Regions from separate parts of the Kosakonia beeri genome, predicted to be linked through region 1. Evidence: riboswitches for the same ligand, from Rfam matches in the RefSeq annotation. Region 1 holds a riboswitch; the other holds the start of a gene.

What was found. A riboswitch is a leader RNA that binds a small molecule or an ion and turns the genes downstream of it on or off. The one in region 1 is predicted to bind cobalamin.
Region 2: it holds a riboswitch for cobalamin, as region 1 does, so the genes downstream of both, ACUY4S_RS08615 (cobyrinic acid a,c-diamide synthase CobB) here and btuB (TonB-dependent vitamin B12 receptor BtuB) in region 1, are expected to answer to the same signal.

What each region holds. Positions count from the first base shown of each region.
Region 1 covers NZ_CM135106.1:4,756,438-4,767,660, reverse strand. Annotated here, with positions in the region: gene argB (acetylglutamate kinase) at 1-727, shown strand, start outside; gene argH (argininosuccinate lyase) at 834-2,207, shown strand; gene oxyR (DNA-binding transcriptional regulator OxyR) at 2,462-3,379, shown strand; gene sthA (Si-specific NAD(P)(+) transhydrogenase) at 3,362-4,762, opposite strand; gene fabR (HTH-type transcriptional repressor FabR) at 4,959-5,597, shown strand; gene ACUY4S_RS22525 (YijD family membrane protein) at 5,608-5,970, shown strand; gene trmA (tRNA (uridine(54)-C5)-methyltransferase TrmA) at 6,010-7,110, opposite strand; cobalamin riboswitch at 7,228-7,405, shown strand; gene btuB (TonB-dependent vitamin B12 receptor BtuB) at 7,471-9,327, shown strand; gene murI (glutamate racemase) at 9,272-10,123, shown strand; rRNA gene ACUY4S_RS22505 (16S ribosomal RNA) at 10,482-11,223, shown strand, end outside.
Region 2 covers NZ_CM135106.1:1,799,244-1,810,466, forward strand. Annotated here, with positions in the region: gene tsuA (thiosulfate utilization transporter TsuA/YeeE) at 1-563, shown strand, start outside; gene tsuB (thiosulfate utilization sulfurtransferase TsuB/YeeD) at 582-809, shown strand; gene sbcB (exodeoxyribonuclease I) at 842-2,266, opposite strand; gene dacD (serine-type D-Ala-D-Ala carboxypeptidase DacD) at 2,477-3,637, shown strand; gene sbmC (DNA gyrase inhibitor SbmC) at 3,758-4,231, shown strand; gene ACUY4S_RS08600 (FUSC family protein) at 4,353-5,411, shown strand; gene ACUY4S_RS08605 (DUF496 family protein) at 5,578-5,913, shown strand; gene ACUY4S_RS08610 (L-threonine kinase) at 5,948-6,808, opposite strand; cobalamin riboswitch at 7,421-7,599, shown strand; gene ACUY4S_RS08615 (cobyrinic acid a,c-diamide synthase CobB) at 7,701-9,077, shown strand; gene cbiB (adenosylcobinamide-phosphate synthase CbiB) at 9,074-10,030, shown strand; gene ACUY4S_RS08625 (cobalt-precorrin-8 methylmutase) at 10,042-10,674, shown strand; gene cbiD (cobalt-precorrin-5B (C(1))-methyltransferase CbiD) at 10,671-11,223, shown strand, end outside.

The DNA of each region.
Region 1 (11,223 bases):
GGAAGCGCTGGAACGTTTGTTTACCGCACTGGTGCAATACCGCGAATCTCATCAGCGCCCGTTGGTTATCGTCCACGGTGGTGGGTGTGTGGTGGATGAGTTGATGAAACAGCTCAACCTGCCGGTGAAAAAGAAAAACGGTTTGCGTGTGACTCCCGCCGATCAGATTGACATTATTACCGGTGCGCTGGCCGGTACCGCCAACAAAACGCTGCTGGCCTGGGCGAAGAAGCATCATATTGCGTCTGTCGGTCTGTTCCTTGGGGATGGCGACAGCGTGAAAGTGACACAGCTTGACGAAGAACTGGGTCATGTTGGCCTGGCGCAGCCGGGTTCTCCGAAACTGATTAATGCATTGCTGGAGGGCGGCTTCCTGCCGGTGATCAGCTCTATCGGTGTGACCGATGAGGGCGATCTCATGAACGTTAATGCAGACCAGGCTGCGACCGCTCTGGCGGCAACGCTCGGCGCGGACCTGATCCTGCTCTCAGATGTCAGCGGCATTCTCGATGGTAAAGGGCAGCGTATTGCCGAAATGACTGCGGCTAAAGCAGAGCAACTGATTGCTCAGGGCATTATTACCGATGGCATGATCGTAAAAGTGAATGCGGCGCTGGATGCAGCGCGCACACTGGGCCGCCCGGTCGATATTGCCTCCTGGCGTCATGCTGAGCAGCTGCCAGCGCTGTTTAACGGCACGCCGATTGGTACGCGTATCCTGGCGTAATAGATGAAAACGCCCGGTGGCATAATCGCGCCGTGGCGAATTAACCTCCATGCCGGAAGCGCAACGCCATCCGGCTGTGAAACTCAAGAAATTAAGGAAGCATATTATGGCACTTTGGGGCGGGCGTTTTACTCAGGCTGCAGATCAACGGTTCAAACAGTTCAACGACTCTTTGCGCTTTGATTACCGCCTGGCGGAGCAGGATATCGTTGGCTCTGTGGCCTGGTCTAAAGCGCTGGTGACGGTGGGCGTGTTAACGCAGGCTGAACAACAGCAACTGGAAGAAGCGTTGCACGTTTTGCTGGAAGAAGTACAGGCCAATCCGCAACAGATCCTCGAAAGTGATGCAGAAGACATCCACAGCTGGGTAGAAGGCAAACTGATCGCCAAAGTGGGGCAACTGGGTAAAAAATTGCATACCGGGCGCAGCCGTAACGATCAGGTCGCTACCGATCTTAAGTTATGGTGTAAAGACACCGTAAGCGAACTGCTGATTGCCAACCGCCAGTTGCAAAATGCGCTGGTGGTGACGGCGGAAAATAATCAGGATGCCGTCATGCCCGGTTATACCCATCTGCAGCGTGCCCAACCGGTGACGTTTGCACACTGGGCGTTAGCTTACGTAGAAATGTTAGCCCGTGATGAAAGCCGCCTGCAGGACACGTTAAAGCGCCTGGATGTAAGCCCGTTGGGCTGCGGCGCGCTGGCAGGAACCGCTTACGAGATCGATCGTGAGCAACTGGCGGGCTGGCTGGGCTTTGCTTCGGCAACGCGCAACAGTCTGGACAGCGTTTCCGATCGTGATCATGTGCTGGAACTGCTGTCGGATGCTTCGATTGGTATGGTGCATCTGTCGCGTTTCGCTGAAGATCTGATTTTCTTTAACTCCGGTGAAGCGGGCTTCGTTGAGTTGTCTGACCGTGTCACCTCTGGCTCATCATTAATGCCGCAGAAGAAAAACCCGGATGCGCTGGAGCTGATCCGCGGAAAATGCGGCCGTGTTCAGGGGGCGCTGACCGGCATGATGATGACGCTGAAAGGTCTGCCGCTGGCCTACAACAAAGATATGCAGGAAGACAAAGAAGGGCTGTTCGACGCGCTGGATACCTGGCTCGACTGCCTGCATATGGCGGCGCTGGTGCTGGATGGAATTCAGGTGAAACGCCCACGTTGCCAGGAAGCGGCGCAACAGGGCTATGCAAACGCGACGGAACTGGCGGACTACCTGGTCGCGAAAGGCGTGCCGTTCCGTGAAGCGCACCATATTGTGGGTGAAGCGGTGGTCGAAGCCATCCGTCAGGGAAAACCGCTGGAAGCGTTGGCACTTGCCGACCTGCAGCAATTCAGCGCGGTGATCGGTGATGATGTGTATCCGATTCTGTCATTGCAATCCTGCCTTGATAAACGTGCAGCAAAAGGCGGCGTGTCGCCGGTGCAGGTGGCGCAGGCAATTGCCGATGCGAAGACGCGGCTGGTGTAACCCGCCTTTATCGAAAGAGAGCCTGGCCTGTGCCGGGCTTTTTTATGCAAAAAAAAAGCGGACACGGGGTCCGCAAAAGTTCACGTTGGCTTTAGTTGTTCAGAGAAACTTGAGGGTAAGCAGTCTTATCAAGGGTCAGTTGACGTTCCGCTTCGTTTCTGGAGTCAATTATTAAACAGAATGCTTGATAGGGATAATCGTTCGTTGCTATGCTATCTATCGCCATGAACTATCGTGGCGACGGAGGATGAATAATGAATATTCGTGATCTTGAATACCTGGTGGCGTTAGCTGAACACCGCCATTTTCGCCGGGCAGCCGATTCCTGCCATGTCAGCCAACCGACGCTGAGTGGGCAGATCCGTAAACTGGAAGATGAACTTGGCGTGATGCTGCTGGAACGCACCAGCCGCAAAGTGCTGTTTACCCAGGCGGGGTTGCTGCTGGTGGATCAGGCGCGCACTGTACTGCGCGAGGTCAAAGTGCTGAAGGAAATGGCAAGCCAGCAGGGGGAAACCATGTCCGGCCCGCTGCATATTGGTCTGATCCCCACCGTTGGGCCTTATCTGTTGCCGCAAATTATTCCGATGTTGCACCAGACTTTCCCGAAACTGGAAATGTATCTGCATGAAGCTCAGACGCACCAGCTACTGGCACAGCTGGACAGCGGTAAGCTTGATTGCGCCATTCTGGCGCTGGTGAAGGAGAGTGAAGCTTTTATCGAAGTTCCGCTGTTCGATGAACCGATGATGCTGGCGATTTATGAAGACCATCCCTGGGCGAACCGCGATTGCGTGCCGATGGCCGATCTGGCGGGTGAAAAACTGCTGATGCTGGAGGATGGGCACTGCCTGCGCGATCAGGCGATGGGTTTCTGTTTTGAAGCAGGCGCCGATGAAGATACCCACTTCCGCGCAACCAGTCTGGAAACGCTGCGTAATATGGTCGCTGCCGGGAGTGGCATCACGCTGTTGCCTTCGTTGGCCGTGCCGCGTGAGCGCAAACGCGATGGCGTGGTTTATCTGCCGTGCATTAAGCCCGAGCCGAAACGTACCGTTGGGCTTGTTTACCGCCCGGGATCACCGCTGCGCAGCCGCTATGAGCAGTTGGCAGAGGCCATCCGTAGTTCGATGGATGGCCATTTTGATAGTGCGTTAAAACAGGCGGTTTAAACCGTTTAGCGCCGCTACCCGGTAAGCTTCTGCCATTGTCGGGTAGTTAAAGGTGGTGTTAACGAAGTACTCAATGGTGTTACCACCGCCTTTCTGTTCCATGATGGCCTGGCCGATATGAATAATTTCGGCCGCGCGCTCGCCAAAGCAGTGAATACCCAAAATCTCTTTGGTTTCGCGATGGAACAGGATCTTCAACGTACCCACATTCATACCGACAATTTGCGCCCGCGCCAGGTGCTTAAACTGCGCGCGACCCACCTCATACGGCACTTTCATGGCAGTAAGCTGTTGCTCGGTTTTGCCCACTGAGCTGATTTCCGGAATGGTATAGATGCCAGTCGGAATATCTTCAATCAGATGTGCGGTTGCTTCACCTTTGATCATTGCCTGTGCGGCAATGCGTCCTTGATCGTAAGCCGCTGATGCCAGGCTTGGGTAACCGATCACATCACCGACTGCATACACATGCGGCAATGCAGTCTGGTACATGCTGTTGACCTTCAACTGGCCGCGACCGTCCGCTTCCAGGCCAATATTGCCCAGTTGCAGACTGTCGGTGTTGCCGGTACGCCCGTTTGCATAGAGTAAACAGTCTGCTTTCAGCTTCTTACCAGACTTAAGATGCATGATCACACCATCGTCCAGCGGTTCTATGCGCTCGTACTCTTCGTTATGACGGATCACGACGCCGCTGTTCCAGAAGTGATACGAGAGCGAATCTGACATCTCCTGATCGAGAAACGCCAGCAGACGATCCCGTGTGTTAATCAGATCCACTTTGACGTTCATTCCGCGGAAGATCGAAGCATATTCGCAACCGATCACCCCCGCGCCATAAATGATCACATGACGGGGTTCATGGTGCATATCCAGAATCGAGTCGCTGTCGTACACCCGTGGGTGGTTAAAATCGACATCAGTAGGGTGGTAAGGGCGCGAGCCGCAGGCAATAACAAATTTTTCGGCGGTGAGGGTTTCGACGGTACCGTCGTGACACTCCAGCGCCAGTGTGTGGTCATCAATAAAATGCGCGCTACCTTCTAAAATTTCACAGCGGTTGCGCTCATAAAAGCCCTGACGCATGCGCGTTTGCTGATTTATTACGCTTTCAGCATGGTTCAGGATATCGGCGAAAGAAGAACGAAGAAGGCGGGAGTGGTCGCTGTAGAGGGGGTTCTGATTGAACTCAATAATACGGCTGACTGCGTGGCGCAACGCTTTGGATGGTATGGTGCCCCAGTGCGTACAGCCGCCGCCGACGTTATGGTAGCGTTCTATCACCGCTACCCGTGCTCCGTTTTTAACCAGGCCCATAGCAGCGCCTTCGCCGCCGGGACCGGAGCCTATTACTATTGCATCATAATCGTAGGAATGTGGCATGGTAAGGCTTACCTGTTCTTATACATAAAAACAACATAATAGTAACATCATTGCCCTGATAACCCAATTATCGTTGTGCTTTTTTCAAGCGTAAGAGAAGAAACAGCGCGTAAACAATCAGTCACAATCCAGTACAATCGGATTAGATTTATTCTCTGGTATAGTGCCAGCTGGCCTTTGGAAGGATTCAAACATCGTGATGGGTGTAAGAGCGCAGCAAAAAGAAAAAACCCGGCGTTCGCTGGTAGAAGCCGCATTTAGCCAACTGAGTGCTGAGCGTAGCTTTGCCAGTCTGAGTCTGCGCGAGGTTGCCCGCGAGGCGGGGATCGCACCGACGTCATTTTACCGGCATTTTCGCGATGTAGATGAACTTGGCCTGACGATGGTGGATGAAAGCGGGTTAATGCTCCGCCAGCTGATGCGCCAGGCGCGCCAGCGAATCGCCAAAGGGGGTAGCGTGATCCGTACCTCCGTGTCTACATTTATGGAGTTTATCGGTAATAACCCCAACGCATTCAGGCTTCTGCTGCGAGAGCGCTCCGGTACGTCTTCCGCTTTTCGTGCGGCGGTTGCGCGCGAGATCCAGCATTTTATTGCGGAACTTGCCGACTATCTCGAACTCGAAAACCACATGCCGCGCGCTTTCACTGAAGCACAGGCTGAAGCGATGGTGACTATTGTGTTCAGCGCTGGCGCAGAAGCGTTAGATGTCGGTGCTGAACAACGCCGGCAATTAGAAGAGCGACTGGTGCTGCAACTGCGGATGATTTCCAAAGGCGCATATTACTGGTATCGCCGCGAGCAAGAAAAAATAGCGCATCAAATTGATGAGTAAAGGATGAGTAATGAAACAGTCAGGTCAAGATAAAGGTACGTTGCTGCTGGCGCTACTCGCTGGCTTGTCGATCAATGGAACGTTTGCCGCCATTTTTAGCTCCATTGTACCGTTTTCTGTTTTTCCGATTATCTCGCTGGTGCTGACGGTTTACTGCCTGCATCAGCGTTATCAAAACCGCACTATGCCTGTTGGCTTGCCGGGCCTTGCCGCCGCCTGCTTTATCCTTGGCGTGCTGCTGTACAGCACCGTTGTACGCGCAGAGTATCCGGCGATTGGCTCCAACTTCCTGCCTGCGGTACTGTCAGTGATCCTCGTATTCTGGATCGGCTTTCGTCTGCGCAACCGTAAACACGACGAAGCCTCTGAATGAGGCTTTCCCCTCATGCGTTGAGGGGAACAGCGTGGAGTCTTATTTGCGGGTAAGCAGCACACCGCATTCCATATGATGTGTGTAGGGAAACTGATCAAACAGGGCCAGACGCGAGATGTTATGTGTCTGGCTCAGCGTTTCCAGGTTCTTACACAGCGTTTCGGGGTTGCAGGAAATATAGAGGATACGCGGGTAGGCCTGCACCATTTTCTCGGTTTCTGCATCCAGCCCGCTACGCGGTGGATCGACGAAAATAGTCTCACACTGGTAGCTTTTCAAATCGATACCCTGCAGACGGTTAAACGCCCGCACGCCATTCATCGCTTGTGTAAATTCTTCAGCCGCCATGCGGATAATCTGCACATTATCAATATGATTCGCCGCAATATTGTACTGGGCCGCAGCGACTGACGGTTTAGCAATCTCGGTGGCCAGCACACGGTTGAAATTACGCGCCAGTGCCAGCGAGAAATTCCCGTTGCCGCAGTATAATTCCAGCAGATCGCCGGTAGAACCGCGGGTCACGTCCAGCGCCCATTCCAGCATCTGAATATTCATAGCCGCGTTCGGCTGTGTGAAGCTGTTTTCTACCTGGCGGTAAATCATCTCTCTTCCGCCGACCGGTAGTCGCTCGTCGACATAATCTCTGTCGAGTTCGATTTTGGTTTTAGTGGCCCGGCCAATCAGCTGCACGTTCAGGTTTTGCGCACGCAGAGCATCCCGCAAACGGGTCGCTTCTGCCCGCCATTCCTCATCCAGTTTCTTGTGATACAGCAGACTGACGATAGCCTGGTTACTGACGGTACTCAGGTAATCAATCTGGAACAGTTTATGGCGCAGTACTTTATTCTTACGCACGGCTTCCAGCATCACGGTCATTAACTGGTTAATCAGTTCGCTGGCAGCGGGGAAGCTGTCCACGCGGATCCGTGATTTCGTCTGTTGATCAAAAATGATGTGATAAAGGTCGTCACCGTCATGCCAGATGCGGAACTCAGCGCGCATGCGGTAGTGGCTAACCGGTGAGCGGAACACCTCCGGCAGTGGCGCGGAAAAGGGCGTCATCATTGATTGCAGACGCACGACTTTTTCGGCCAGTTGGGCTTCGTATTGTTCTGTCGGCAGGTGTTCGGGAGTCATGATGTTTCCTGAGAGATTAAGAATAACGCGGGGATTGTAGGGGTTGCTCACGGGATGTCCAGTACCGGATGTTTTCTAAATACCCGCTTAGCAGTCTGGACATCCATATGTAACAGAATGTAGCATCCCTGTTCCGGTCCTGTGAGTTAAAAGGGAACCCAGTGTGAATCTGGGGCTGACGCGCAGCGGTAAGGATAAGGTGAGATGGTCGCGCAAGCAGACACTGCCAATGGTGGGAAGTCGCCGTCTCGTAATACCCCCAAGCCCGAAGACCTGCCGGAATACGTCGCATTTGGTTCACATCATCGCGTGCTATTGATGGAGCCTGCGGCATCCTTTTACTTTGTGGATGCTCTCACAATGATTAAAAAAGCTTCGCTGTTGACGGCGCTCTCCGTCACAGCTTTTTCCGGCTGGGCGCAAGATAGCAGTTCAGACAACCTGGTGGTGACAGCAAACCGTTTTCAACAACCTGTCAATACGGTACTGGCACCGACGGAAGTCGTGACGCGTGAAGATATCGATCGCTGGCAGGCCCGAACGTTAACGGATGTGATGCGCCGTTTGCCGGGTGTCGATGTGGCGGAAAACGGTGGCATGGGGCAAACAAGCTATATCTATATCCGTGGCGCAGAAGCGCGCCACACGCTGGTATTGATCGATGGTATTCCGCTGGCGAAGTCCGGTATTACCGGTATCGCCGACTTCAGCCAGATCCCCGTATCACTCATTGAACGAATCGAGATGATCCGAGGGCCACGTTCTGCCGTGTATGGCGCAGATGCCATTGGCGGTGTGATCAACATCATCACCCAGAACGCGACGCCAGGTGGAAAAATCGAGGCTGGCATCGGTTCTAATCACTACCAGAAATATGATGCGACAGTTCGCCAGAAACTGGGCGAGGATACTCTGGCAACCGTTGCTGGCTCCTTCAGCGATACGCGCGGCTATAACATTCGCCCACAATCGACTTACTCTGTGGATAGCGATCGCGACGGTTTTCGCAATAAAACCTTCTGGGCAGGCCTGAATCATCAGTTCAGTCAGGAAATTTCGGGGTTTGTGCGTGGCTACGGCTACAGCAACAAAACGGGCTATGATGCGGGCTATACCGATGGCGGTGATGAGCGCCAGGTCTATAACCACACCTATGAAACCGGGCTGACTTACAGCGGCGAGATCTTCTCCTCTCAACTGACCGGCAGTTATCAGCGCTATAAAGACTATAACTATGCGGGCACGTTAGGACTGTATAACGACGGCACCTCGCTGGATGATATGACCCAACGCAACCTGCAATGGGGTAACAGCCTGGCGCTGGGCGCGGGCACAGTCAGCGCAGGTATCGACTGGCAGCAGCAGAAACTGACCTCAGCAGATAACTATTACAGTAACAAATATAAACGGGATAACACCGGCTATTATTTGACGACGCAACAGCAGCTCGATAGCGTAACGCTTGAAGGTTCTGTCCGTGGCGATGATAACGATCAGTTTGGCTGGAATGGCACCTGGCAGGCAGCGGCAGGCTGGGAATTTGTGCCGGATTATCGTATTACGGTTTCTTATGGTACCGGTTTCCAGGCACCGACTTTGGGGCAACTTTACGGGCAGGAGCGTCTTTTTATTGTTGCTAACCCGGACTTGAGTGCCGAGAAATCCCGTCAGGTTGAAGTTGGACTGGAAGGTCTGACCGGGCCGGTTAACTGGCGTCTGTCTGCTTATCAAAACAAAATCAAGAACCTGATCGATTACTACTACGATGAAGATACCTTCCTTGGCAGCTATTACAATATTCAATCTGCGACCATCAAAGGCGTTGAGTTAACAGGTAGCTTTGACACAGGAGTGATCAGCCATCGTATTACGCTGGGTTATCTTGATCCGCGCCGCGACAGTGACAATGAAGTGCTGGCTCACCGCTCACGTCAGCAATTCAAATATCAACTGGACTGGACAATGTTCGGACTGGATATGGATGCCGCGTGGCAATACTTCGGTAAGAGCTACAATAACAATACCAACCAGTTTGCGGACACGCAGCGCCGTATGTCGTCTTACAGCCTGGTTGATCTCTCTGCTTCATATCCTGTGACCTCAAACCTCACAGTTCGTGGTAAAATAGCTAACCTGTTCGATAAAGATTACGAGACAGTTTATGGCTATCGCACTGCAGGACGAGAATATACCTTGTCTGGCAGCTACACCTTCTGACGCACGTCCCACCGTCCTGGTGTTTGACTCCGGCGTCGGTGGGCTATCCGTTTATGATGAGATCCGGCATCTCCTGCCGGATCTGCATTTCATCTATGTTTTTGACAATGTCGCGTTTCCTTATGGGGAAAAAAGTGAAGCGTTTATCGTGGAGCGCGTTGTCGAAATCGTTACCGCCGTACAGGCACAATATCCCCTGGCGCTTGCAGTAATCGCCTGCAATACCGCGAGTACCGTCTCTTTGCCCGCGCTGCGCGAGAAATTCACTTTCCCGGTTGTGGGTGTGGTTCCGGCCATCAAACCTGCTGCGCGCTTAACGGCAAACGGTGTAGTAGGGCTGCTGGCGACCCGTGGAACGGTAAAACGCCCTTACACTCACGAGCTGATCTCACGCTTTGCGAATACGTGCCGCATTGAGATGTTGGGTTCGGCAGAGCTAGTGGTGCTGGCTGAGGGGAAACTGCATGGTGAGCCTGTACCGCTGGAGGAGTTGCGTCGTATCCTGCGTCCCTGGTTGCGTATGAGTGAGCCGCCAGACACGGTGGTGCTGGGGTGTACGCACTTCCCGTTATTGCAGGAAGAGTTGATGCAGGTGTTACCAGAAGGAACCCGGCTGGTGGATTCGGGAGCAGCTATCGCTCGCCGTACCGCCTGGTTGCTTGAGCATGAAGCGCCGGATGCCAAATCGACGGACGATAATATTGCGTACTGTATGGCGTTAACCCCGGAGACTGCACAATTATTGCCCGTTTTGCAGCGCTACGGCTTTAAATCGCTCGAAAAACTGGCGCTTTAGGGTTGGTTTGCACAAAAAAGAGACGGTTGATAACTTTTTTTAAATTAGGGGTTGTCAGCCGGAATTAACTCCCTATAATGCGCCTCCACTGACACGGCACAACGGCAAACACACCGGCCTGTCAGGTGAAGAAATCTGAAAATATTCAGTTGACTTCACAGCGGGAAAGCGTAATATGCACACCCCGCGCCGCAGCGAAAACACAGCGGCACTGCTCTTTAACAATTTATCAGACAATCTGTGTGGGCACTCAAAGTGACATGGATTCTTAACGTCTCCGGACGCTAAATGAATACCAAGTCTCACGAGTGAACACGTAATTCATTACGAAGTTTAATTCGATGAGCATCAAACTTTTAAATTGAAGAGTTTGATCATGGCTCAGATTGAACGCTGGCGGCAGGCCTAACACATGCAAGTCGAACGGTAGCACAGAGAGCTTGCTCTCGGGTGACGAGTGGCGGACGGGTGAGTAATGTCTGGGAAACTGCCTGATGGAGGGGGATAACTACTGGAAACGGTAGCTAATACCGCATAACGTCGCAAGACCAAAGAGGGGGACCTTCGGGCCTCTTGCCATCAGATGTGCCCAGATGGGATTAGCTAGTAGGTGGGGTAACGGCTCACCTAGGCGACGATCCCTAGCTGGTCTGAGAGGATGACCAGCCACACTGGAACTGAGACACGGTCCAGACTCCTACGGGAGGCAGCAGTGGGGAATATTGCACAATGGGCGCAAGCCTGATGCAGCCATGCCGCGTGTATGAAGAAGGCCTTCGGGTTGTAAAGTACTTTCAGCGGGGAGGAAGGGAGTAAGGTTAATAACCTTATTCATTGACGTTACCCGCAGAAGAAGCACCGGCTAACTCCGTGCCAGCAGCCGCGGTAATACGGAGGGTGCAAGCGTTAATCGGAATTACTGGGCGTAAAGCGCACGCAGGCGGTCTGTCAAGTCGGATGTGAAATCCCCGGGCTCAACCTGGGAACTGCATTCGAAACTGGCAGGCTAGAGTCTCGTAGAGGGAGGTAGAATTCCAGGTGTAGCGGTGAAATGCGTAGAGATCTGGAGGAATACCGGTGGCGAAGGCGGCCTCCTGGAC
Region 2 (11,223 bases), 2.0 Mb from region 1:
TGTGGTTTGTCGTCAAAGAACTGCGTAAACCGAAGCTGAAAATTGCCTCGTTGCCGCCGCGTCGCCGTGGGCTGGCGCATCTGTTGTTCGAAAAGCGCTGGCATCCGTTTGTCACCGCGGTGTTGATCGGCCTGATTGCGTTGCTGGCCTGGCCGCTCAGCGAAGCCACCGGGCGGATGTTTGGCCTGGGCATTACCTCCCCGACCGCTAACATTCTGCAGTTTCTGGTGGCAGGGCAGAGCAAGTTCCTGAACTGGGGCGTCTTCCTGGTCCTGGGGATCTTTCTGGGGTCGTTTATTGCCGCGAAGGCCAGCCGGGAGTTTCGCGTCCGTGCGGCAGATGTACAAACCACGTTGCGTAGCGGAGCCGGCGGGCTGCTGATGGGGGTCGGGGCGAGCATGGCCGGTGGCTGCTCAATTGGTAATGGTCTGGTGATGACCGCCATGATGACCTGGCAGGGCTGGATCGGGCTGGTATTTATGATCTTTGGCGTATGGACTGCGTCATGGTTTTTATATGTTCGTCCACAGCGCAAAGCAAAACTTGCAGCGGCTGCGGCATAATTATTAACAGGAGCTGTTATGGCCGTAAAAAAACTGGACGTGGTAACGCAGGTTTGCCCGTTCCCACTGATTGAAGCAAAAGCGGCGCTGGCGGAGATGGCCAGCGGCGATCAACTGATCATTGAATTTGATTGCACCCAGGCGACCGAAGCCATCCCGCAATGGGCCGCAGAAGAAGGCCACACCGTAACGGATTATCAGCAGGTTGGCGATGCCGCCTGGAGCATCACCGTTCAGAAAGCGTAAGCCACATGCCCTCCCATCACGGGAGGGCGCACTCAGACAATCTCTTCTGCGTACTGCCACAGCGCCTTTAATAACGCCTGCTTTTCACTGTCGCCTTCATGCTGCTGAAACAACATTTGCAGTTGATCGGCATACTGTTGCAATGCCTCTGGCGTAAAAACATTGCGGCGATGCTGTAGCCAGCGTTGCTGCTCGTTTTCATCCAGCGTTCCGGGGAAATTACGCGCGCGGTAGTTGAACAACAGTTTTTCAATGCGGCTATCGGCAAACGTAATATCCAGTGCCGGCAGGTTGCGCGGCTCGGTTTCCAGTACGATTTTCATTGCTGCACGGTCGGCGTCGCTGAAGAAGCCGTTATATAGCTGTGCATCAACATTTTCCGAGGGTACGAAAGGTTCGGCGTCAGCAAAAATCGCCAGCACCTTTTCACGTACCTGCGGGTTATCACGCAGGATCTGCAGATTATCGAGACACTGTTGACGATTAATGCCCAGACGTTCGGCATCCTGCGGGCGCAACGTGTTGCCTTGCGCAAGGATGGGGCATTTATTCAGATGTACCAGTTTTACCGGCACGGCGGCGTTATCGCCCAGGTCCGTTTTCGCTGTGTACAGCCGTTCGCGCAGGGCGTCGGCATCCAGTTCCAGCAATGGCGACATATCGCCCGCCAGATCCACCATAATCACCGCGTTGCGGTTTTCCGGGTGCCAGGCCAGGGGCGCCACCCAGCTGGTGTTACCACGCCAGGCACCGAACATCCCGGAGACATGGACCAGCGGCTTCATTTGCGGCACATCAATCAGCGTCGCCAGCTTTTGTTTATGACGATGGCTGAACAGATAATCAAACAGTTTTGGCTGCTTCGCTTTTACCAACTGCGCCATGGCAATGGTGGCGTACACATCAGCCATCGCATCGTGGGCATTACTATGCTCAATCCCGTTGGCTTTGGTCAGATGCTCAAGGCGGAAACTTGGCAGGCCATTGTCATTTTCCGGCCAGTTAATGCCCTCCGGGCGCAGCGCATAGCAGGCACGCATCACATCCAGCAGATCCCAACGGGAGTTGTGATTCTGCCAGCTCCATGCGTAGGGATCGTAAAAGTTGCGATAGAAAATATTGCGCGTGACTTCATCGTCAAAACGCACGTTGTTATAACCAAGTACGCAGGTTTTCGGCACCGTAAACAGGTCGTGAATGCGCCGGGCGAAGGCCGCTTCGTTATCGCCTTTGGCGCGAGCGATTTGCGGCGTAATGCCGGTTATCAGTACCGCTTCTGGTTGCGGAAGATAGTCGTCTGCGGGCTTGCAATAGAACACCTCCGGCTCGCCGATGATGTTGAAATCTGCATCGGTGCGAATGGCAGCGAACTGCGCCGGGCGATCCAGCGACGGGCTGGTGCCGAAAGTTTCGTAATCATGAAAGAGAAAAGTGGGCGTTACGGCGGAATCAGACACCAGAAACTCATCCTGTCAGTAAATATGCCCTCTATGGTAAACCATCCGGCGTGGAGTGCCGAAGAAAAACCCGCGCGGCGTACGGTAAACTTCGCAAAATCAGGCTGCTAAATCAGACTTGTGTCACATTTTATTGCAATTTAAACAGGTAACGACACACGAACTTCCGTAAAAAGAACGGCGATTTTAGATGCTTATGAGGATATTTCATTGAAACGCCGTTTGTTTGCTGCTTCCTTGCTGGCGCTCTGTGTAAACAGCGCCCTGGCCGACGATTTACCTTTCGCCCCGCAGCCACCGGCGATTCAGGCTGGATCCTGGGTACTGATGGACTATACGACCGGGCAAATTTTAACTGCAGGGAATGAACATCAGCAGCGCAACCCGGCGAGTTTGACCAAACTGATGACCGGCTATGTGGTGGATCGCGCTATCGACAGCCACCGCATCCGTGCCGACGACGTCGTGACCGTGGGCCCCGATGCATGGGCGAAAGGCAACCCGGTGTTTGACGGATCATCGCTGATGTTCCTTAAACCGGGCGATCGCCTGACGGTACGTGACTTGAGTCGTGGTCTGATTGTCGATTCCGGCAATGATGCCTGCGTCGCGCTGGCGGACCATGTGGCGGGCGGGCAACCGCAGTTCGTCGCTATGATGAATGATTACGTGCAGAAACTGAACCTGCGCGATACGCATTTCGAAACTGTGCACGGACTGGACGCCCCCGGACAGCACAGTTCGGCTTACGATCTGGCAGTGCTCTCCAGGGCTATCATTCACGGCGAGCCGGATTTCTACCATATGTACAGTGAAAAAAGCCTGACATGGAACGGCATTACGCAGCAAAACCGCAATGGCTTACTGTGGGATAAGACATTGAATGTCGACGGGCTGAAAACCGGGCACACGTCAGGCGCAGGATTTAATCTGATTGCTTCCAGCACTGATGGCCAACGCCGTTTGATCGCGGTCATCATGGGCGCAGACAGCCCAAAAGGCCGCGAAGATCAGGCCCGCAAATTGCTGCACTGGGGCCAGCAGAATTTCGACACGGTACAGATCTTACGTAACGGTAAAAAAGTGGGCAGTGAGCGCGTCTGGTATGGCGATAAAGAGCAGGTGGACGTGGGTACCGACCAGGATTACTGGATGGTACTGCCCAAAGCCGAGTTGCCTAATATCAAAGCCAAATATGTGCTGGATGCCAAAGAGCTGAACGCGCCGCTGGCGGCACATCAGCGCATTGGAGAGATCCAGCTCTACGATCGCGATCAGGTCGTTGCACACTGGCCGCTGGTCACGCTACAGCGTATTGGCAAAGGCGGTTTCTTCTCACGTCTGAGCGATTATCTGCATCATAAATCCTGACGTTGCGGCGGGCCGAGAGGTCTGGGTGCGAGTCTGCTCCCATAATTGCGATGGGAGCGTGGTAGCCCTTTGCTAAACGGCTATACTGTATGTCCAAACAGTAACGGTAAGGGAGGCAGCATGGGCTACAACGTGAAGCAGCTTGAAAAACGCCGTATCGCCGGTTTCCATCTGGTGGGGCCGTGGGATGAAAAAGTCAAACAGGGTTTCCAGCAGTTGTTGATGTGGGTCGATCATCACCACATCCAGCCGCTGGAGTGGATCTGCGCTTATTACGATAACCCGGACGAAGTGCCGCCAGAAAAACTGCGCTGCGACGTAGCGATTACCGTCGACAGCGCGTTTCAGGTGCCGGCGAACAGCGAAGGGGTCATCACTACCGAAATTCCCGGCGGGCAGTATGCCGTTGCGCATGCCCGGGTCTACAACGAAGAGTTTGAGCAGTGCTGGGATCGCTTTTTCGATGAGTTACTGAGCGATCAGTCGTTGCAGATTGCCGCCGGGCCCTGCTTTGAGGTCTACCAGAACGACGGGCAAAGCGATGGCTACTGGGAAATCGACATGCATATCCCGGTGGAGCCAAAAGTACTTTAACGCGTCGGGCAAGATAAAAGAGGCGACAGTCGGCATTTGTCTGCCTCTTTTTTGTTTTAAACAGTGATTCACGCCACGGAAAAATCGCTACAATTTCGCTTTTGCAGACTGGAGAGCGGCAGTGCGTCGCGATAAATCACTCAGCCCTTTCGAAATTCGTCTTTACCGCCACTACCGCATCGTGCACGGTTTACGCGTGATGCTGGCCTTTATCCTGACGTTTTTGTTGATCCGTCTGTTGAGCGTACCAGAGGGCACCTGGCCGCTGATCACGCTGGTTGTGTTGATGGGGCCGATCTCATTCTGGGGGAATGTGGTACCGCGGGCGTTTGAACGTATTGGCGGTACGATTTTTGGCGCAGTGCTTGGCCTGATCGCTTTAAAATTAGAGCTGATCTCACTGCCGGTTATGCTGTTGTGGTGTGCCGCAGCCATGTTCCTCTGCGGCTGGCTGGCGCTGGGGAAAAAACCCTACCAGGCCCTGTTGATTGGCATCACGCTGTCGGTGGTGGTTGGCGCGCCGCCCGGTGATATGCATACCGCGTTGTGGCGCAGCGGCGATGTGATTATCGGTTCACTGCTGGCGATGTTATTTACCGGTATCTGGCCGCAGCGCGCCTTTCTGCACTGGCGTATCCAGATGGCAAGTTTTGTGACCGCGTTTAACCGGGTCTATCAGGCGGGCTTCTCCCGTAATCTGGTTGATCGTCCCCGGCTGGAAAAACATCTGCAAAAGATCCTCAACGATGTGGTGAAAATGCGTGGGCTGATTACACCGGCCTGTAAAGAGACGCATATTCAGAAAGCGATTTTTGAGGCTATCCAGACGGTCAGCCGCAATATGGTATGTATGCTGGAACTGCAAATCAACGCACACTGGAGCTCACGCGCCAGCCATTTCGTGATGATTAATGCCCGGACGTTGCAGGAAACGCAGCAGATGACACAACAGACGCTGTTGACCATTGCGCATGCGTTGTATGAAGGCAACCCGCAGCCCATTCTCGCCAATACGGAAAAACTGAATGAGATTGTCGCTGAGCTTCGCCAGCTAAGCGAGGCGCATAAAGGCGATGCGCTGGCCGAAACAGCGATCCACGGTTATGTCTGGTTGAGTATGGAACTGGCGCGCCAGCTGGAACTGTTGTCGCATTTGATCTGTCGCGCCCTGCGCAAATAAGCGACAGATAACCATTTGCTTCAGTCAGGTTGTTTCGATTCAGCATGGTTTGAGGTTATGATAGCGAAAAGGAAAAATCATTGTCATCTGCAGCGGCTTTGAGTTAGGTTTGCCTCCATGCCGTTGCTTTAACGAATCCGAATCTCACATAATCAGGGGTGTAAAAATGGAAACGAATAAGCCTTCATTCCAGGACGTACTGGAATTTGTGCGTCTGTTCCGCCGTAAAAACAAATTGCAGCGCGAAATCCAGGACGTCGAGAAGAAGATCCGTGATAACCAGAAGCGCGTACTGCTGCTGGACAACCTGAGCGACTACATCAAGCCAGGCATGAGTGTTGAAGCTATTCAGGGCATTATCGCCAGCATGAAAACCGACTACGAAGACCGCGTTGATGACTACATCATCAAAAACGCCGAGCTGTCGAAAGAACGTCGCGACATTTCCAAAAAGCTCAAAACCATGGGTGAACTGAAAGCAGGTGATGCGAAAGCAGAGTAACCCGCTTGAGCGGTGAGAGGTTTGCCTCTCACCGTTATGTTACCCCTCCCGCCACCATTTTCAGCAGGAAGTTCTGCGGCCAGTGCGCCAGCAGTTTCATCTCTTTAAGCCAGCCGCGTACCGCCTCCACATCATGACGATCACTGTCGAGCAACAGCCCGACCACGCTGCCGCTGTGAGCAACATTCAGACCGTACAGATCCCCTCGTTCCACCAGACGCAACAGCGTATTAAATGCCGGCTTGGGCAGTAACGCCTGGCTGGCGATGGCGCTAATGGTTGCCGCTTCGCCGAGCAGCGTCGCGTTGTTCTCTGCGCAGGCTTGCTGCAACTTACCCCAGGCGCTTTCCAGCGCGGTGGCATTCTCCTGCAGGATCTGCTGGCGCGGCAGGCGATGGTAATCCGCGGTAGTCAGCGTAAGCGGGCTTTCCAGCACCAGTACCTCCACCTGCGGCAGGCCTCCACAGTGGATTTGCGTACCGGCCGTATTGTGATCAAACAACGTCAACTGCGGGAAGAGGGTGCTGTCGGTCGGTTCCAGTGCCACGCACAATTGTGCCAGCGTGCGTTCATCAAGGGGGAGTTGCAAATGGCGGGCGGTTGCGACAGCGGTCGCAGCAATATCCGCAGTGCTGCTCGCCATCCCTTTCGCCACCGGAATGGTGGAGTGACACGCAATGCGCAGAGTTTGTCCCAATCCTGGCGGCAGTTGCCAGTGAGCAAGCAACTGACGGACCATCGCACGGGTGAGTGGGCGCTCATCATTACGTGGCTTACCGCTGGTAACCTCGACACAGCTATACCAATCCACCGGACAGGAAACCAGCTTTTCACTGCCAAGGATCCAGCCCTGGATAAGTTCACCGCAGGATGCGGGACACTGAGCCTGTGCCACAGCGCTGCTCCTTAAAAATAAAAGCCCGGATAGTGTCACTTTGCTCCGTCGAACGCCAGCGTTTCCCAACGTGTCGCCGCCGTCTCCCTTTTGTTGCTGCTGTGGGCAGGTGCGAAGAGGGGCAAACATACCACAGAGCCAGCGCTGCGCTATATCATTGTCAGTGGGATTTACCGGGAAAGCGTAGCAGTGCATTTTTACCGGACCCTTAATGAGTGAAGTAAATTATTTCCCCCCTCTCTGGGAACGGGAATCAACCACCGGGATCTGCACGCATAAAAAACTCTCTCACTGCGGTGGATGTGCAACCGGCAGGGTGGCAGTTAAGGATTTTCTCACACCGGTTATTTTTCACTCATTGCGCTAAACCTATCCGTTAACAACGCAAACATTTCGTGTGCAGAATCATGCAAATGATAGCAGCGATAAAATTCCCAACACCCGCAAGGGTTTCGCCAGATGCTGGATATATCAGGCTTCGTTCAGCGTGGTAAGCAATAAATTGTTATAGCGCAACAAAATAGTGATCCCATGCCGTTAAACTGAATCCGTTTTTATTTCCCTGATGCGATAAAGTGCATCAGGGAAAAATCAGGGTGATAGTTCTTTGCCGTGATTATTATTCTATCAGGTTACGCCGCAATATAATGCGGCAGGGAAGGGGGTGAAATTCCCCCGCAGCCCCCGCTGCTGTGATGCTGACAACCCCGTATGGCCACTGATCGCACGATCGGGAAGGGCGGGTGAGGATGACGCTAAGCCAGAAGACCGACCTGATCAGATATTTATCAACAACTTCGGTGGGAAGCGTGTTGCTCAGAGGCGTACAGTCGAAAGACTGGACTGACGCGCGTCCTGACTTCATCTTTCCGCCGGTAACGGGGTTTCAGGAATGTCAGACAGGCGCAGCGCTTTTATTCTTGCCGGAACCGGTAGCGGCTGTGGTAAAACCACCGTCACCCTTGGGCTGCTGAAGGCGTTACAGCAGTCTGGCCTGCGCGTACAACCTTTCAAAGTCGGCCCGGACTACCTCGACACCGCCTGGCATACCGCCGTTACGGGAGTTTTCTCGCGTAATCTCGACAGTTTTATGCTGCCTGCACCCACCCTCAATGCCCTTTTTACTGAACATCTGCTCGCTGCCGACGTAGCGGTGATCGAAGGCGTGATGGGGCTGTATGACGGGTATGGCACCGATCCCCACTACTGCAGCAGCGCGGCTCTGGCGAAACAACTTGGCGTACCGGTGATCTTGTTGGTGGACGGCAAAGCTGTCTCCACCTCCATTGCTGCCACGGTCATGGGCTTTCAGCATTTCGATCCGCAGTTACCCATTGCCGGGGTGATCATCAACCGTGTGAACAGCGACAGCCATTATCAATTACTGAAACACGCCATTGAACGTTATTGCGGGTTGCCGGTGCTGGGTTATGTGCCGACGGTGGCGGGCGTGGCGCTACCGGAGCGCCAGCTCGGGCTGGTGACCGCACGGGAATCGGTGATTGATACCCCGGCATGGCGCGACTTTGCTCTGCGCCTGCAACAGACGGTTGATATCCATCAACTGCTCGCCCTGAGTAAGATTGACACCTTACCGCAGGGCACATCGCCCGCGCTGCCATCACTGGCGGGGGCCGGGCTGACGTTGGCGCTCGCTGACGATGAAGCGTTCAATTTTTACTACCCCGATAATCTGCAACTGCTGGCGCGTGCGGGCGTGCGCATTGTGCGTTTTAGCCCCCTGCATGACAACGCGTTGCCGGAGTGCCAGATGCTATGGCTGGGTGGCGGCTATCCGGAACTGCATGCCCACACCCTTTCGGAAAACAGAGCCATGCTGGAGGCCATTCGGGACGCGCACCGGCGTGGCGTGGCCATTTATGCCGAATGTGGCGGGCTGATGTACCTCGGTTCTTCGCTCCGCGATGCAGACGGCGTGTGCTGGCCGATGGCAAACGTCATTCCAGGCCACAGTGAGATGGGCAGGCGCCTGACCCGGTTTGGCTACTGTGAAGCACGCGCCACCCGCCAGACACTGCTTGCCGCCGCAGGAGAAACGCTGCGCGGCCATGAGTTTCACTACTCTGATTTCACCGCGCAGCGTGAATGTGTGCTGGATTGCCACAAAACCCGTGATGGCGAAGTGCTGTCACGCTGGCAGGGCGGCTGGCAGGTGGGTAATACCTTTGCCAGTTATTTGCATCTTCATTTTGCGCAACGCCCGCAAATGCTCAACCACTGGTTCGCCGCCGCGAGGCACAGCCAATGACGCTGCTGGCATGGTGTGCAGCTTTTTTACTGGATCGTCTGCTTGGCGACCCGCAGCACTGGCCGCACCCGGTGCGCTGGATAGGCGCGTTGATCACCCTGAGTCAGCGGGCGGTGCGCCGTTGCTGCCACAGCGATACGGCGTTACGCGTCGGGGGCGGGGTGATGTGGCTGGTGGTTGTCGGGGCGAGCTGGGGCGTTGCGTGGGGCATTTTATCGCTGGCGGCCGCTGTTCACCCGTGGTTCGGCTGGTGCGTGGAAGTATGGATGATCTACACCACGCTGGCGGCACGTTGCCTGGCAGATATGGCGCGCAACGTCGAACGCGCACTGCGTTATGGTTCACTCAGCGACAGCCGTAAACAGCTGTCGTGGATTGTCGGGCGCGATACCTCGCAACTGCAACCGCCGCAAATCACCCGGGCGGTTGTCGAGACGGTGGCAGAAAACACCGTCGATGGGGTGATTGCGCCCCTGTTCTTTTTGCTGGTGGGCGGCGCACCGCTGGCGATGGCCTACAAAGCCGTGAATACACTGGATTCGATGGTCGGTTACAAGCATGAAAAATACCGCGCCATCGGGATGGTCAGCGCGCGGCTGGACGATGCCGCGAACATCCTTCCTGCCCGTTTGAGCTGGGTACTGCTGAGCATTGCGGCCCTGCTCTGCGGCAATCATGCCCGTGAGGCATTACGCATTGGCTTTCGCGACCGACGCAACCACAGCAGCCCGAACTGCGCCTGGCCGGAAGGCACCGTTGCCGGTGCGCTGGGTGTGCGCCTTGGCGGGCCGAATAACTACTTCGGCGAGCGCGTCGAAAAACCCTGGATCGGAGATGAACGCCGCGCCATTGACGCAGACGACATTCCGCGAACAATTCGATTGATGTGGGTCGCCTCCACGCTGGCATTGGCGCTGTTTGTGCTGGTGCGTTATGCGTTGGCGGGAGCCTGAGGATAAAACAGATGGATTACTTGCAGCAACCGCAGGCTATTGAAGCCAGGAGTTTTGTCATCATTGGCGACATCATTACCCAAACCCGCCCGGAATACCGCTTTGCCAGCCCACTGCATGAAGCCGTGATCAAACGGGTGATCCACACCACTGCCGATTTTGACTGGCTGGACATCCTGTGGTTTTCCGCCGACGCGCTGGAAGGCCTGTGCAGCGCCATTACCCGCGGCTGCACGCTCTATACCGATACCACCATGGCGCTCTCCGGCATTAACAAAACGCTGCTGGCGCACTTTGGCGGGGAAGTACGCTGCTATATCTCCGATCCGCGCGTGGTGCGCCGTGCCAAAGCGGACGGCATCACACGTTCAATGGCGGCAGTCGATTTAGCGTTGGGTGAAGAGGGCGAAAAAGTTTTTGTCTTCGGTAATGCGCCGACAGCGCTGTTTCGTCTGCTCGAACACCAGGCGCAAGTTAGCGGCGTGGTGGGCGTACCGGTCGGTTTTGTTGGCGCGGAAGAGTCGAAAGAGGCGCTGGTTGCAAGCGGTTTACCCGCCATTGCCGCCCGTGGGCGCAAAGGGGGCAGCAACGTTGCGGCGGCCATCATCAATGCGCTGCTCTACCAGTTGCGGGAGGCACAATGAGCGAACCGGCGTTTGATGCTCCGGTGTGGCATAACGGAAAAGCACTTCGCAAAGGTTATACCACCGGGTCCTGCGCCACGGCGGCCGCGAAAGTCGCCGCGCTGATGGTGCTGCGTCAGCACATCATCCATCAGGTTTCCATTGTCACGCCCTCTGGCGTCACCTTGCATCTCAACGTGGAGTCGCCTCATATCGAAGGGCAACAAGCCCTGGCCGCGATACGCAAAGATGGCGGTGACGATGTGGATGCGACTCACGGCATGCTGATTTTTGCCCGTGTGGCGTTAAACGACAGCGGGGACATAACGCTGCGTGGCGGCGAAGGCGTAGGGCGAGTTACCCGCAAAGGCATCGGCCTTGCGATAGGCGAAGCGGCGATCAATCGCACGCCGCGGCAGACCATTGAAGCCGCTGTCCGCGAGGTGATTGGCCCGACACGTGGCGCTGAGGTGGAAATTTTCGCCCCGGAAGGGGAAGCGCGGGCAAAGAAAACCTACAACGGGCGGCTTGGTATTCTGGGTGGCATTTCGATTATCGGCACGACCGGCA